One region of the Anoxynatronum sibiricum genome, then DNA from elsewhere that is predicted to be linked to it. Evidence: riboswitches for the same ligand, from Rfam matches in the RefSeq annotation. Region 1 holds a riboswitch; the other holds the start of a gene.

Region 1 (7,835 bases):
ACAAGGGAAATAAAGAACAGCAACAGTGCGGCAATGAAGGTAATACTGATGATTTTGCGCACATTCGCCTGATGAATGGCCAGACTGTCCTCATAAAGAACGCCGGCCATTTCACGGTCTTGGTCCATGATGATGGAGAGGTTGTTGATCATGGAACGGCCCATGGTTTCCAGAGAGCCGGAAAGCTGGGCAACGGATGATTGAAGCTCGAACAGCTCCAGTTCCTGCTCGGAGGCACCTTCTTCAGGCGCGGCAGCAGGTGAAGCCTCTGTCTGCCGGGGTGGTTCGGCAGCTGTATCAACCTCAGGAGGGGAAGTTTCAGCAATGCCTTCCAACGGTTCACCCTCAGTCTGGGTGTCTCCCGGCACTTCGGCGGTTGGCGCTTCGCCGGCTGTGGCGGCTCGTGCCTGGGCACTTTGGGCTACCCGAACCTCCCGGCTGAGACGCGAGTGCTGTTCCAGGCTTGCTGCGAAAGTCGCCCAGGTATTGAGAAAATCACCGTGAGTTCGCTTGGCTGTGTCAAAAAGAACTTGTTGGTTGGAATCTGGTCGAATACCTTCACCGTAAGCTGTGAAAAGGGCAGTGGTGGACTCGTTTAACTTCTCCACTTCATCAGCCACGCTGGGGAAGTAACCATAGGCCGTCAGACGACCGATTTCCAGCCGGGCAACCATCAGCTGATTGGTCAGCTCCATGGCCAGTTGTGTGCGGAGAACCGCCTCTTCATTGATTCGCTCCACATTCTGGTTGATGGCGTTCATTCCCTGAAGCCCGCTGTAGCCAATCCAGGCAGTGGACAGGATCGCCAGCAAAACAATCACGGCGATGCTGTGGGTGATACGCAGGTTGTTGAATAGCTTATGCATAGTCTTCCTCCTTCAGTCATCTAAAAATATCACAAGCATTATGTAAGGGGCCCAATAAGGGCGCGAACAACAAGAACAACAAGAATGACAGGACTTAGGGAAACATGATGGATTTAAATAATGAGGAATGGGAAACTGAAAAAGAAAAGCAGCCTCAGCAGTGGCGGTTCACCTGATGGTAAGTATAAATGATAACGTTGCTGTTATTTTTATACTAACATCCATTTTACCATAGTCGAAAGAGGGAAACCAGTCTTGAATACGTTTTCTTTGACAGTCTTCTTTTCGGCGTGATCATCGTCAGGGCCGGAGCTTTCAGCAGTGGATACCGGCATGGATATATCAACAGCTGAGTCAAAGGCTGATTTCTATTGGAAGTCAAAAAGGCCAGCCCGGCTGCGTTCTTCGAAAAATATGCTATACTGAAATCATTCTATCCAAACAAATACAAGGGGGAACACCATGATGGATTTTGTTCAAATACTGGCAGGCGAATTTCATCTAAAAACGTCGCAGGTGGCACAAACACTGGCGCTTTTGGAGGAAGGCAACACCATACCGTTTATTGCCCGTTACCGGAAAGAAATGACCGGAGGCATCAGTGATGAAGTGCTGCGGGACCTTCATCAGCGGTTAACATACCTGCAAAACCTGCAGCAGCGGCGGGAAGAAGTGCACAGGCATATCACCCAGCTGGAAGAAATGACCCCTGAGCTGGAAGAAAAGCTGGCAAAAGCCACCACACTGACAGAAATCGAAGACCTTTACCGGCCTTACCGGCCCAAGCGGCGCACCCGGGCCACCATTGCAAGGGAAAAAGGGCTGGAAGTCCTGGCAGGCTGGCTGCAAAGCCGGGATGTTCCCGGCCACGACCCCCTCACAGAAGCCGCAGCGCATCTTAACCCTGAACAGGAGGTCAACACACCTGAGGAAGCCCTTCAGGGTGCCATGGATATTGTGGCGGAAGATCTGGCTGATGAAGCGGAGCTGCGGAAAAAACTGCGGCGGCTCTTATGGCAGCAGGGAGAACTGGCGGTGAAAGCCAAGGATGAAACGGCAGAGTCAGTCTATGAAATGTACTATGACCACCGGGAACCGGTGAAAAAAATACCGGATCATCGGGTGTTGGCAGTCAACCGGGGCGAAAAAGAAGCGTTTCTGAAAGTGGCGCTGGTGATTCCGGAAACAGTGGCAGTGACGCAGCTGGAAAAAGCGCTTCTGGTGTCAGAAACCGATCCGCGCAATGAAACCCTGCGGGAGGTTGCTGTTGATACATGGAAACGGCTGCTGCTTCCCTCCCTTGAAAGAGAAGTGCGTAACGAACTCACCGAAAGGGCGGAAGCCGCCGCCATCGTTCTTTTTGGCAAAAACATGACCGGCCTGCTGATGCAGCCACCGGTAACTGGGAAACGGGTGCTGGGCATTGACCCTGCCTATCGGACCGGCTGTAAACTGGCGGTGGTGGATGAAACCGGCCGGGTGCTGGAGACCACCACCATTTACCCCGTGCCTCCTCAGAATGAAATGGTCAACTCTGCCGCCACAGTGAAGCGCATGGTGGCCGGCCATGGCATCACCGCCATGGCCATCGGCAACGGCACCGGATCCCGGGAAACAGAGCAGTTCATTGCTTCCCTCATCCCCTCTTTCCCCCACCCGGTGGCCTATGCCATTGTCAGCGAGGCAGGCGCCTCTGTTTATTCGGCCTCTAAGCTGGCAACAAAGGAGTTTCCTGATATGGATGTTTCCCTGCGGGGAGCAGTTTCCATCGCCCGGCGTTTGCAGGACCCCCTGGCAGAGCTGGTAAAGATCGACCCCAAGGCCATCGGCGTGGGCCAGTACCAGCACGATGTGAACCAGAAGCAACTGGAAGAACGGCTCTCAGGTGTTGTGGAAGACAGTGTGAATCGGGTAGGGGTGGATGTGAACACCGCATCGCCCTCCCTCTTACAGTATGTGGCGGGCATCAGCAAAACAGTGGCTGAGAACATTGTGGCCCATCGGGAAGCCAATGGAGGATACACTGACCGAAAAGAACTGCTGAAGGTTCCCCGCCTGGGTCCGGCTGCCTTTACCCAGTGTGCCGGTTTTCTTCGGATTCGCCAGGGAAAAAACCCCCTGGACAACACGGCGGTGCATCCGGAATCCTATCCCCAGGCACAGGCGCTGCTGAATAAAGTGGGCCTCACCCCCGCTGATCTGGCAGCAGATCGAAGCAGTCTGCTGGAAGAAAAATTGGCAGACCTGAAACTGGAAGCGCTGGCAAAAGAACTGGACATGGGGCTGCCCACCCTCCGTGATATGGTGGCAGAGCTGAAAAAGCCGGGACGTGACCCCCGGGAAGAACTGCCGAAACCGGTGTTTCGAACCGATGTCATGAAAATGGAAGACCTGGAACCGGAAATGGAGCTCACCGGTACGGTGCGCAATGTCATCGACTTTGGTGCCTTTGTGGATATCGGCGTCAAGCAGGACGGCCTGGTGCACATCTCTGAGTTGCGGAATGGCTTTGTGAAACACCCCCTTGATGTGGTGGCGGTGGGTGATGTGGTGACAGTTCGGGTGCTCAGTGTGGATCTCAAGCGCCAACGCATTGCACTCACCATGAAAAAAGAAAAATAGTTGCACGAAAGGCCGCCTTGCCTTATAATGAAAGCAAAGGCGGCCTGTGCTGCTTCATACAAGTCTTCAGGGCAGGGTGAAATTCCCGACCGGCGGTAAAGTCCGCGAGTCGCTGTGGCGATTGAACTGGTGAGATTCCGGTACCGACAGTATAGTCTGGATGGGAGAAGATGAACGTGTTTTTGTTAATCTTGTCATGCATCGGCGCCTGAAGACCAGGCGCTCTTTTTATGAAAACAATCAGGAGGGACAACAATGGAAAAAGTGGAAAAAGCAACCCCTGTCACCCGTTCCCGGCTGACCACCAGCCAGTTGACCAAAATATCGGCCCTGGCGGTCATGGCCTATGTGTTAATGTTTCTGGAGTTTGGGCTTCCTTTCTTCCCAGGATTTCTAAAAGTGGATTTCAGTGATTTGCCAGCCCTCATCGGCGCATTTGCCATGGGGCCTGTGGCAGGTATTCTGATTCAGCTGGTGAAAAACCTGATTCACTTTATCACCAAAAGCTGGTCTGGCGGTGTGGGAGAATTGGCCAATTTTATTGTGGGCGTCTTTTATGTGGTGCCGGCAGCCTTGATTTATCATTACAAAAAAGATCAAAAACATGCCCTGCTGGGTATGTTGGTGGGCACTGTTTGCATGACTGTTCTGGGATCTTCTGCCAACTATTTTGTGCTGATTCCCATGTACTCCCAGTTTATGCCCCTGGAAGCCATTATTGAAATGGGTGCGGTGATCAACCCCCGCATTGTCGATGTGAAAACCCTGGTTCTTTACGGCATCGCCCCCTTCAATTTTTTTAAGGGGCTTATGATCGCCGGAATGACCCTGGTACTCTACAAGCGCATTTCACCCCTTCTGAAAAAATGAGTTTCCCTGGCCGGATCCTCTTGTCAAAATGCGCCAGTGTGCTATACTGAAAAAAGTAATGATCCAAACCATCAGGGCTTCCGGAAATACGGGAGCCCTCGCCTTGGTTTTTTGGAAGGAGAAGCAGTTCATGAGCATGTGTCGAAAAGTTGTGAAGCAGAGCCAGACCGAAGCCATTGCGGCAAAGCTGGCAACCCTTTTGAAGCCGGGAGACGTGGTCTGTCTTTCCGGTGATCTGGGAGCAGGAAAAACCACTTTCACCAAAGCCCTGGGAAAGGCCATGGGAATCAGGGAAAACATCACAAGCCCCACCTTTAACCTGGTGCAGGAATACGAGGGTGATATGCCTCTTTATCATTTTGATGTCTACCGGTTATTGAAACCAAGTGAGTTCAGAGACCTTGGAGCAGAAGAATATTTTTCGGGGGCGGGTGTCTGTGTCATCGAATGGGCCAACCTGGTAAAGGAGTACCTGCCTGAGCGACACCTGTGGATCGAAATCAAGTGGCTGGATGCCAGACGTCGCGAAATTTGCATCACCCCTTCGGAGACCTTTGGAAACGCGCTGGTGAAGGAGCTGGGAATCACATGAAACTTCTCGCTGTGGAAAGTACTTCCATGGCTGCGGGTGCAGCCCTCATAGAAGAAGGCCGGCTGCTGGGTGAAATTCGGCTAAATCACCGTAAAACCCATTCGGAACAGCTGCTTCCCATGGTGGACCAACTCCTGACCCTCTGTCAGTGTTCCATGGAGTCCCTGGAAGGGCTGGCGGTTTCTGTAGGGCCCGGCTCTTTCACGGGAATTCGTATCGGTGTGGCCACTGTCAAAGGACTGGCGCAGGCGCTGAATCTTCCCGTTGCAGGGGTGTCCACACTGGAGACACTGGCCTGGCAGGTGGCGCCCTTTCAGGGGCGGGTGGTGCCACTGATGGACGCCCAGCGGAATCTGGTTTATACGGCGGGTTATCACTTTCACCGGTGTGGTGAAGCACCGCCGGAAATCATCACGCCGCCGGATGTGTTGCATATTCAGGAACTGTTGGAAACACTTGTTTCAGAATCAATGGTTTCTCAAGAGAAGCCAATTCTCTTTACCGGTGATGCCCTGCCACTCCACCGGGAGCGCCTGAAAGGGGTGCTGGGAGACAGGGCGGTTTTTGCCCTGTCCATCCACGCCATGCCTTCTGCTGCGGCCCTGGCCCAGTGCGGTCTTTTCAAAATGAAGGCGGGTGAAGGAGTTGACCCGGCAAAGGTACAGCCGGTTTATCTGCGCACTTCCCAGGCGGAAAAAGTCCATCACCAAAAGGAACTTCTGAAAAAGGCGGGAAAATGAAGATGAAGACAGAACAGGGAGAAATTCGAGCCATGACAGCGACAGACATTCCCGGTGTCATTGACATTGAAAAAGCATCCTTCACCACCCCCTGGACTCATCACGCTTTTCGTCTGGAGTTGAAAAACCAGCTGGCAGTTTACCGGGTGGCTGTGGCGGCGGGTAAAATCGCTGCCTACGGAGGCATGTGGCTCATCATTGATGAAGCCCATGTCACCAATGTGGCCGTTCACCCTGATCACCGGGGGCAGCATTGGGGAGAAAACATCATGCGTGTCCTCATGGCAGATGCCTGCAGCCGGGGGCTGCTGCGCATGACACTGGAAGTCAGAAAAAGCAATGATCCTGCCATTGCCCTATATCGAAAACTGGGTTTTCGAATGAGTGGGATTCGTCCCGGTTACTACCAGGATACGGGTGAAGATGCTCTGATTATGTGGGCTGAACTGGATCAAGGCATTTCCTGTAAAGAGACACTTTAGCGCTGCAGCCATTCCCAAGGGGGTCGCTGCAGTTTTTTACAATTCGCTGAAATGCCGCTGCTGGAGATTTTGTTCAGTCCATGGATTGGTTGTCAGACTTTTGATGAAAGGTTCCGTCATATAGAGTAACGTAAGAGTAGGGGTGGTTTCAGTGCAGTTGACAGATGCCCAGCTTGTAACAAAGATCCTGCGTGGAGACCCCACCGGCTTTCAGGAGCTGGTTTCCCGTTACCAAAAACCAGTTTTTGGCATCTGTTATCGCATGATGCGGCAACGGGAGGAGGCAGAAGACCTTTCTCAGGAAGTGTTCATCAAAGCCTACCGTTACCTGGGTCAATACAATCATGAACATAAATTTGCCTCGTGGATTCTGAAGATTGCCACCAACACCTGTATCGATGCCATACGAAAAAAACGAGTGGACACCCTGCCCCTTGATGAGGAGATCAAAACCAACCAAGAGGACGTGAGTGCTGAAAGAGCCTTTTTACAGGAGGAAGCCCATCGGGAAATTGAAGCCGCCATCGGCTCGCTTCCCCCGGATTACCGGATTGTGGTGTTGCTCTATCATCACCAGGGCCAAAGCTATCAGCAGATTGCCGACCAATTGGAAATTCCCATGTCAATGGTCAAGAACCGATTGTTCCGTGCCCGCAAAATGTTAAAAGAATCCCTGAAAAAGTTGAAGGAGGAAACCCTATGGACTGCCGAACAAGTTCAGAAATCATGATCAAACAAATGGACGGTCCACTGGCCGAAGCTGAATGGCAAGGATGGCAGCAGCACTTGTCAGCCTGCGCAAAATGCCGAAAAGAAGCGGCTGAGTGGCAGCAGCTTTCAGTGATGCTGGCGCGGCTTCCTGATCTTGACCCTTCGCCGGGATTTGAACACCGGGTCATGGCCGCCATTGACCCGATGCGCTATACCGTCCGTCAACCACATCACGCCATGAACCTGGGTATGCTGTTCATCTGGATAGGGATCATGGGAGGCGCTTCGCTGCTGGTGGTGGAAGCTGCTGCCCGCATGCAGCAATGGATGATGATATGGTTTCAGGGAACCCCCCTTTACCGCCTCTTGGCATTTGTGTATGAGTTTGTGGTGATTCGGGGAATTTTCTACTTTCTCATGCCTCAAAAGGGACTGTGGGACTGGCTGTCTCGATGGGAAACGGTTGACAGCTGGTGGGTGACCATGGGAACCTTGAACCTGGTCATGGTATTAGTGCTCATCAAAGTGATCCTGGACAGAATTCTGGCCGGCGGAAGGGGAGAAGTACGATGAATTGCTTAAATAAGAGACTGGGGTGTGCTTTTCTGATCATACTGCTGTCGGGAATGGTGGTGGAAGCGGCGCCATCGACGCAGGTTCGGGGACAACTGGTGCAGTTCCACCGCCCTGTGGAGGTGGAAGCCGGTGAGACTGTTGCCGGTGACGTGGTCAGTTTTTTCAGTACGGTCACCATTCGAGGCCATGTGGAAGGCGATGTGGTGGGTGTTTTCAGCCAGGTTACGGTGGAAGGCGGCACCGTTGAAGGTGATGCTGTGGCTGTATTTGCTCCCCTGTCTCTTCGCCGGGCTGCCGTTGAGGGAGATGCCATTTCTGTCTTTGGTGGTGTCACCGCCGATGCCCATACCGGCATCAGCGGCAGTGCTATTGGTGT
Region 2 (7,835 bases), on a different contig from region 1:
AATCCCGCAAGTTTCCACAGGTGACCAAGGTGTATGGAGCCATTAACGGCGTGAACGGCATTATTAACGAAAACTTTATTGACTTGACTCAAGAAACCACACATAACTTGGAACAAATTGCTGTGACACCTTCTTCTGCACTCCGGTCAACCCGTGATAAGCCCGACGAAAAGTATTGTCTTGCCATTTTCGAAATGCTTCAGGCCCACGAAATTCGATATTTCTTCTATATTGGCGGCAATGACTCGGCAGATACGGTTCGAATTGTCAATGCCTATGCAGAAAAATCCGATTATGAGTTTCGGGCTATTCATATTCCCAAAACCATTGACAATGACCTGCTGGTGAATGATCATACCCCCGGATATGGTTCGGCAGCCAAATTTGTGGCCCAGGCTTTCACCGGCGCCGATCTTGATAACCGTTCCCTTCCCGGTGTCTATATCGGGGTGGTTATGGGACGTACCGCAGGTTTTTTGACAGCAGCAGCATCTTTGGCACAAAAATACCATGACGACGGCCCCCACTTGATTTACCTGCCAGAACGGGTCTTTTCCCTTGAAAAGTTACTGATCGATGTCGCATCGGTTTATGACAAGTACGGTCGCTGTGTTGTTGCCGTTTCTGAAGGAATATCAGATGAGAGCGGCACTCCCGTAGCTGCCACACTGACGCCAACCGTGGAAAAAGATGCCCATGGCAATGTGAATCTTTCTGGTGGAGCTTTAGGCGATCTGTTAGCCAATTTCGTGAAGGAAAAGCTGGGTGTCAAACGGGTACGTTCTGATACTTTCGGGTATTTACAACGCTCTTTCCCTCTGGCTGTCTCCAGTATTGATCAGAATGAAGCCCGGGAAGTTGGGGAAAAAGCAGCCCAGTTTGCTATTTGGTATGATGCAGACGGTTCAGTTACCATTCACCGTACCGGCGATTATTCAGTGGATTATCGCCTGACACCTCTGGATCAGGTGGCTCGTCACACAAAAAGTATGCCCTCTGAGTTCATTAACAACGAGGGCAATTATGTGACAGATGCTTTTAAAAATTATGCTCGCCCTCTGGTGGGTTCATTGCCTTCCATTGCCCATCTACGGGCACCGGCAATCCCCAGAATAGTTCGGAGATAGCCGTTCTGATTTCACCAGCCAACTATTTGACAGCCATTTCCGGAAACCAAAGAGAAATCTCTCGCTGGGCGCTCTGAATGCTGTCGGAGGCATGTACCACATTATGGGCCATTTCGAGTCCGAAATCACCCCGTATGGTTCCCGGAGACGCCTTCAGAGGGTCTGTGGCTCCATTGAGCATTCGGACCGCCGTCACAGCATCGGCACCTTCCAGCACCATGGCCAGCACGGGTCCACTTTCCATTGTTTCCAGTAAATTGTCGTAGAATGATTTACCTGCATGTTCAGCATAATGTTGCGCCAGCAGATCCCTATCTGCCTGCATCAATTTCACCGCTGCCAGCTTCAGGCCTTTTTCTTCGTAACGTGCCATGATTTTTCCACTAAGACCCCTTGCCACTGCCTGGGGTTTAATGACCACCAACGTCTGGTTCAATGTCATCGCTCCTTTTCGTGATTGCAGCATCGCCGTCCCGCCATCCACATCGTCGTACCGCATGACATCATTCATTACTGCAACAAATCAGATTTTACTAATCCTTGATGACATTCTAAAGAATTTTCTGTCACAAATCAATGATTAATGCTGTAGTCCCCCTTCATTTTGTCTGTATACGACAAAAAACGGGTATGAGTTGAACGTGGCAGACGTTATTTTGAAGCGGCAGGGAGGTTTAAAAATGAAAGCTATGTATCAAGGAGTGATGATTGCCCAGAGCAACCGCACCCTGGTGGTGGAAGGGAATCACTATTTCCCCGAACAGGATGTTCACATGCACTATCTGGAACCCAGTGACTTTAAGAGTATATGCCCCTGGAAAGGTGAGGCCGGCTACTACCATGTGGAGGTCAGAGGTCAAAGATGCAGCAATGCAGCCTGGTATTACCCACATCCCAAAGAAAAAGCAATTCATATTCGCAGTCATATTGCTTTCTGGAAAGAAGTGGAGGTATTACCGGATTAGTTGTTTCGCAAATTAACATTGATGAGCGTCCAATTGCAAAACCCTGGTTCCTAAGCAGAACCAGGGTTTTACATTGGTTTTCAGACATTTGGCTGTTCTTCCATGCCTATGCATCCATGGATTTCATTAGATTTGCCATTTCTATCGCCGAAGTGGCGGCATCCCATCCTTTGTTGCCTGCTTTAGTTCCTGCCCGTTCAATGGCCTGTTCAATCGTGTCTGTGGTTAGCACACCGAAGATCACCGGCATGCCAAAATCCAACGATACTTTAGCCACTCCTTTAGCTGTTTCAGACGCAACATAGTCAAAATGAGGGGTGGAACCACGAATGATGGCTCCCAGTGTTATGACGGCATCATACTTGCCAGAAGCTGCCATCTTTTGAGCTGCAAGGGGTATTTCGTATGCTCCGGGCACCCAGGCCACATGAATATCTCCTTCTTCGGCGCCATGTCTCTGAAGCGCGTCCAGCGCGCCCGACAGCAGTTTACTTCCAATAAATTCGTTGAATCTGCCTGCCACAATACCAAATCGCAATCCCTGTGCCAATAATTTTCCTTCGTAAGTTTTCATTATTGATTCCTCCTGATACATTTTTTATTATGCTGATGATTTTACTGGTGGAATAGATGTTCCAGCATATGGCCCATCTTTTCCTGCTTGGTTTTCATGTAACGTTCATTTTCTAATTCGTAGGGCATTTCCAACGACACCCTTTCCACAATTTCCAGATCATACCCTTGCAGTCCCACCATCTTTTTGGGATTGTTGGTCATCAGTCTAATTTTCTGAGCTCCTAAATCCTTCAATATCTGAGCTCCAATGCCATAATCCCGCATATCTGCCGGAAATCCCAACAGCAAATTTGCTTCCACCGTATCTTTTCCCTGATCTTGAAGTGCATAGGCACGAATTTTGTTCACCAGTCCAATGCCTCTTCCCTCCTGCCGCATATAAAGCAGAATGCCTTTGCCCTCCTGGTTGATCCTTTCCAACGCAGCTGCCAGTTGTTTACCACAATCACAACGTTTTGATCCAAACGAATCACCTGTGAGGCATTCGGAGTGTACCCTCACCAGTACCGGCTCGTCAGGTGATATCTCTCCCAGCACCAGTGCGACATGATGTTCTCCATTTAGCTGGTTTTCATAGGCAACCAGCGTAAAATCACCATGTTCCGTTGGCATTTTGGCTGTTGCTGCCCGGGTAATGAGTTTTTCTGAGCGGCGTCTGTATTTCACAAGGTCTGCGATGGTGATAATGACCAACTGGTGTTCTGATGCAAATTTCATTAACTCAGGAACACGAGCCATGGTACCATCGTCGCTCATTATTTCACAAATCACACCTGCCGGTACCATTCCTGCCATTTCAGCAAGATCAACTGCCGCTTCTGTGTGTCCCATGCGGCTTAACACGCCGCCCGGACGGGCTACTAACGGAAATACGTGTCCTGGCTGAATGAGCTGATCGGCGGTCGTTGCTTCATCAACCAACGCCTGAATTGTCTGGGCACGCTCGTAAGCAGAAATGCCTGTGGTGACTCCCTGCACATCAACCGACACTGTAAATGCTGTTTCACGATTATCTGTACTCCGCATGGTCATGGGGGAAAGCTTCAGTTGATGCGCCCGTTCTTCTGTGATGGGTGCGCAAATCAGTCCACGCCCAAAGCGTGCCATGAAATTGACGGCTTCTGGCGTTGCTTTTTCTGCAGCCATCAGCAGGTCACCTTCATTTTCCCTGTCTTCATCATCCACCACTATGATCATGCGCCCGGCTCTGATTTCTTCCAGTGCCTTGTCAATGTTATCAAACTTCGTTTCTGTCATTTCTTTCACTCCCATCATCAGTATCCATGCTCTTGCAGCCAGGCAGTTGTGATCTTGCCTGTTTCATTCACTGCCTGCCTGCCACCATTCATGAGCTTTTCCACATATTTTGCCAGCACATCACACTCAATGTTTACCCTGTCACCAGTCTGTTTTTCCGCAAGGATTGTCATTTCAGCTGTATGCGGTATGATTGAAACTGCAAATCGCTTATCCCACACTTTCGAAACAGTCAGGCTGGTACCATCCAGCGCAACCGATCCTTTTAAAACAATGTACTTCATGATCGCATCGGTTGCTTCAATTTCAAGCCAAAGAGCATTGGCTTCTCTACTGTTTCGGATCAGAGTTCCCGCGCCGTCAATATGGCCTGATACGATGTGTCCACCAAATCTTCCATTGGCCTGCAACGCACGTTCCAGGTTTACCCGTGAGCCTGATTTTAAACCAGCCAGGCTGGTACTACGAAATGTTTCCGGCATCACATCTGCCTGAAATGACTGAGGTGTGAAACGGGTCACCGTCAGACAGATACCATTCACAGCAATACTGTCTCCCAGTCGCACATCTTCCAACACCTGCCGACTATGGATCACCAATTGCATGGCCTGACCACCCTGATGATGGATGCTTTCAATGACACCAATTTCTTCAATGATTCCTGTGAACATTTTTTCACCTCTTTCGAATGGTTCCGGTGATGAGAATGTCTTCGCCAATGGTACGGGCCTTCATATCATCCACCCATGTGCAATCATCCATCCAGTCAATTCCTTTCCCCGCCAAAACACCAGGTGCGAGGCTGCCTCCAATCAACTTTGGCGCAAGATAAAACATGATTTTATCCACCAGTTGTTGCTCCAAAGCGGCTGCTGCCAGAGTACTTCCGCCTTCCAGCAACAGGCTGTCAATGTTTCTCTTTCCCAGTTCTTCAAGCAGCTCTTTTAAATTAACCTGCCCCTGAACAGAATGTGTTCTTAACACCTGAACGCCTTTTTTTCGAAGCTTAATTTCAGTTTCCTGATCCATTCTTTCTGTGGTAGCCACCATTGTCGGTGCATCACCCACTCGATTAACCAGTTGACAGGTGAGGGGAATGCGTCCCTGGCTGTCAGCAACAATGCGCAGGGGGTGTACTGGGGGCATTGGTAAACCGCGCACCGTCAATTGTGGGTCATCCTTCAAGACTGTGCTGATTCCCACCATAATGGCACCCACCCGCTGGCGCATCCAATGAACAGACCGTCTGGCTGCTTCGCCGGTAACCCATTGAGAATGCCCTGTATTGGCTGCCGTTTTTCCATCAAGACTCATTGCCGTTTTGTAAATAACATAGGGAGTTCGGTGGGTAATAAAGTGAATGAAAACATCATTCAGCTCCCGGGCCTCATGTTCCAGAATCCCTTCCACCACTTCAATGCCGGCTTCCTGAAGCATGCGTATGCCATTTCCTGCCACCAATGGGTTAGGGTCTTGCATGGCCACATATGCCCGCCGAATTCCAGCCCTGATGAGAGCTTCGGCACAGGGAGGCGTTTTTCCGAAGTGACAGCATGGTTCCAGTGTCACATACAAATCGGACCCTGACGCTGCCACACCTGCCTGATGCAGTGCCTCCACTTCTGCATGGGGACCACCCGCACGAAGATGACGTCCCTGCCCAATCAGTTTTCCATTTTTTACCAGCACCGCTCCCACCAGAGGGTTAGGGCTGGTAGTGCCCCATCCTTCTTCTGCCAGTTCCAGGGCGCGTTTCATCCATACTTCATGTCCTTCATGCATCCTTTTCACTCCTGTTCTTCATCAGGAAAATAAAAAATCCTGAAGCTCGCTTTCGCTTCAGGAACGGGATTTTTCACAGGGACGACAATCAGCCCCCACAAACAGCGGTAATAACCACCACTGTCATATCACACTTCTCCCATCCAGACTTTAACTGTCGGCTCTGGAATCTCACCAGATCAACCTTTCGGTTCGCGGGCTATCACCGCCGGTACGGAATCTCACCTGTCCCTGAAGTTTGGTTTTATGATAGCACATTCAGATGAATTGTCAACCATTAAGTTGTCACCTTTGTTAACTCTGTGTCATTTAGTAAAAGATGCTTTTCATTAATTACAAAAACGGTATAATGGTGGTGGTAAGGAGTGAATAACGATGAAAAAACTAAGTGCATTTGATATCATTGGACCGGTAATGGCAGGCCCTTCCAGTTCTCATACGGCAGGTGCACTGCGCATCGCCCTCATCGCCTGTCGTATTCTGAAAGAGCCTGTGATTCAGGTTGATTTTTTACTTCACGGTTCATTTTCTGACACCTACCAAGGTCACGGCACTGACCGGGCTCTGGTGGCTGGGATCATGGGATATCCCACTGATCACCAAGATATTCCCCGCGCGCTTACCATTGCCTCTGAAAAAAAGATTGTCTACTCCTTTGAAACAGCTCCACTGACACCCTCCATGCATCCCAATACGGTTTCGATGACTGCCCAGGGCGCTTCTGGACGTCGATTGTCGCTTGAAGGGGCCTCCATTGGCGGCGGTGAAGTCATCATCACTCGCATCAATGGCATTGAAGTTTCTTTTACGGGAGAATATCCCACCCTGATTGTTCAGCAGTTAGATCGCCCCGGTGTGGCTGCTCACATTACCAGCCTGCTGGCAGGTTCTTCCATTAACATTGGGACCATTCGCATGTATCGCCATGAAAAAGGAGATGCCGCTTACACCATTTTGGAAACAGACGAGCCGGTTTCAACGGAGTTGATTGCCTCTATTGCTTCACACGCTGCCATTTCAGATGTATTTCTCATCTCTTTTGAGACCAACTCTGGGTGATGATCATCTGAGGTTAACCTCGACCGCCGGTCATTTCTTAGTTAAAAAAAGGATCATGTCATCAAGCAAGATTGTCATGCAGCATCCGTCTTTTACTGTCATGATCATTACTGTATTGCAACCATTCAGAATGCAGCATGCCTGTGTTTCTTCAAGGAGGAATTTTCATGTTTTATCTCGGCGAACAATTACTGCAAACCTGCAGCCAAAAGCGTTGCACCATCTCACAAGTCATGGTTCATCAAGAAGCCGATTTGTTCTCAGCGCCAGAAGCTTCTATTTGGCAGCGAATGCACGACCAATGGCAGGTCATGCAGCGGGGAATTCAACTTTCCCTTGAGAAACCGCGCACTTCAATGGGTGGTCTAATTGGAGGCGAAGGCATCAAATTAATGCAACGGGTTCACACCAATACTTCCCTTTGCGGACAGGTAACGGGAAAAGCTGTGGCATATGCCATGGGACTCTTGGAAGTCAACGCCTCCATGGGAATTGTGGTGGCAGCACCCACAGGCGGTTCCTGTGGCATTCTGCCTGGTACATTGAAGGCATTACAGGAAACCTTTGAATGGAGCGATGACCAGGTGGTCAGCGGTCTTTTCAATGCTGCTGCCATTGGTACCATTATTTTTCATAATGCCACCGTCTCAGGTGCAGAAGGCGGCTGTCAGGCTGAAACGGGTTCTGCTGCTGCCATGACTGCCTCTGCCATCTGCGAACTGATGGGTGCCGCCCCGGAAACAAGCTTGCATGCTGCAGCCATTGCATTGAAAAATGTGATGGGTCAGGTATGTGATCCCGTGGCTGGTCTTGTGGAGTCTCCCTGTCAGAAAAGGAATGGCTTGGGTGCTGCCAATGCTCTGATCAGTGCTGAAATGGCACTGGCTGGCATCAACAGCATTATTCCCTTTGATGAAGTGGTTGCAGCAATGGGAGAAGTTGGCCGCAGCCTGCCAGAAACATTGCGCGAAACTGCCAGAGGTGGTATCGCGGTTACGCCCACCGCCTGTCGGCTGAAAAAGCAGCTGGCTGATAGATAAGAGTGAGTAGCCATCTACTACAAATCGTT

Evidence for each region. Region 1 has a riboswitch for FMN ahead of AAIG11_RS15450 (ECF transporter S component). Riboswitches for the same ligand answer to the same signal wherever they lie in the genome.
Region 2: linked by a shared signal. The riboswitch ahead of ribD (bifunctional diaminohydroxyphosphoribosylaminopyrimidine deaminase/5-amino-6-(5-phosphoribosylamino)uracil reductase RibD) and the one ahead of AAIG11_RS15450 (ECF transporter S component) in region 1 are both predicted to bind FMN.

The regions. Positions count from the first base shown of each region.
Region 1 covers NZ_JBCITM010000022.1:36,637-44,471, forward strand. The annotation lists gene AAIG11_RS15440 (methyl-accepting chemotaxis protein) at 1-866, opposite strand, end outside; gene AAIG11_RS15445 (Tex family protein) at 1,332-3,488, shown strand; FMN riboswitch at 3,547-3,664, shown strand; gene AAIG11_RS15450 (ECF transporter S component) at 3,744-4,358, shown strand; gene tsaE (tRNA (adenosine(37)-N6)-threonylcarbamoyltransferase complex ATPase subunit type 1 TsaE) at 4,489-4,950, shown strand; gene tsaB (tRNA (adenosine(37)-N6)-threonylcarbamoyltransferase complex dimerization subunit type 1 TsaB) at 4,947-5,690, shown strand; gene rimI (ribosomal protein S18-alanine N-acetyltransferase) at 5,693-6,172, shown strand; gene AAIG11_RS15470 (RNA polymerase sigma factor) at 6,324-6,902, shown strand; gene AAIG11_RS15475 (anti-sigma factor family protein) at 6,872-7,456, shown strand; gene AAIG11_RS15480 (hypothetical protein) at 7,453-7,835, shown strand, end outside.
Region 2 covers NZ_JBCITM010000001.1:427,751-435,585, reverse strand. The annotation lists gene AAIG11_RS01915 (6-phosphofructokinase) at 1-1,127, shown strand, start outside; gene ndk (nucleoside-diphosphate kinase) at 1,150-1,563, opposite strand; gene AAIG11_RS01905 (DUF427 domain-containing protein) at 1,808-2,092, shown strand; gene ribH (6,7-dimethyl-8-ribityllumazine synthase) at 2,199-2,666, opposite strand; gene AAIG11_RS01895 (bifunctional 3,4-dihydroxy-2-butanone-4-phosphate synthase/GTP cyclohydrolase II) at 2,708-3,925, opposite strand; gene ribE (riboflavin synthase) at 3,943-4,596, opposite strand; gene ribD (bifunctional diaminohydroxyphosphoribosylaminopyrimidine deaminase/5-amino-6-(5-phosphoribosylamino)uracil reductase RibD) at 4,601-5,707, opposite strand; FMN riboswitch at 5,835-5,950, opposite strand; gene sdaAB (L-serine ammonia-lyase, iron-sulfur-dependent subunit beta) at 6,083-6,766, shown strand; gene sdaAA (L-serine ammonia-lyase, iron-sulfur-dependent, subunit alpha) at 6,934-7,806, shown strand; gene AAIG11_RS01870 (zinc-binding dehydrogenase) at 7,824-7,835, opposite strand, start outside.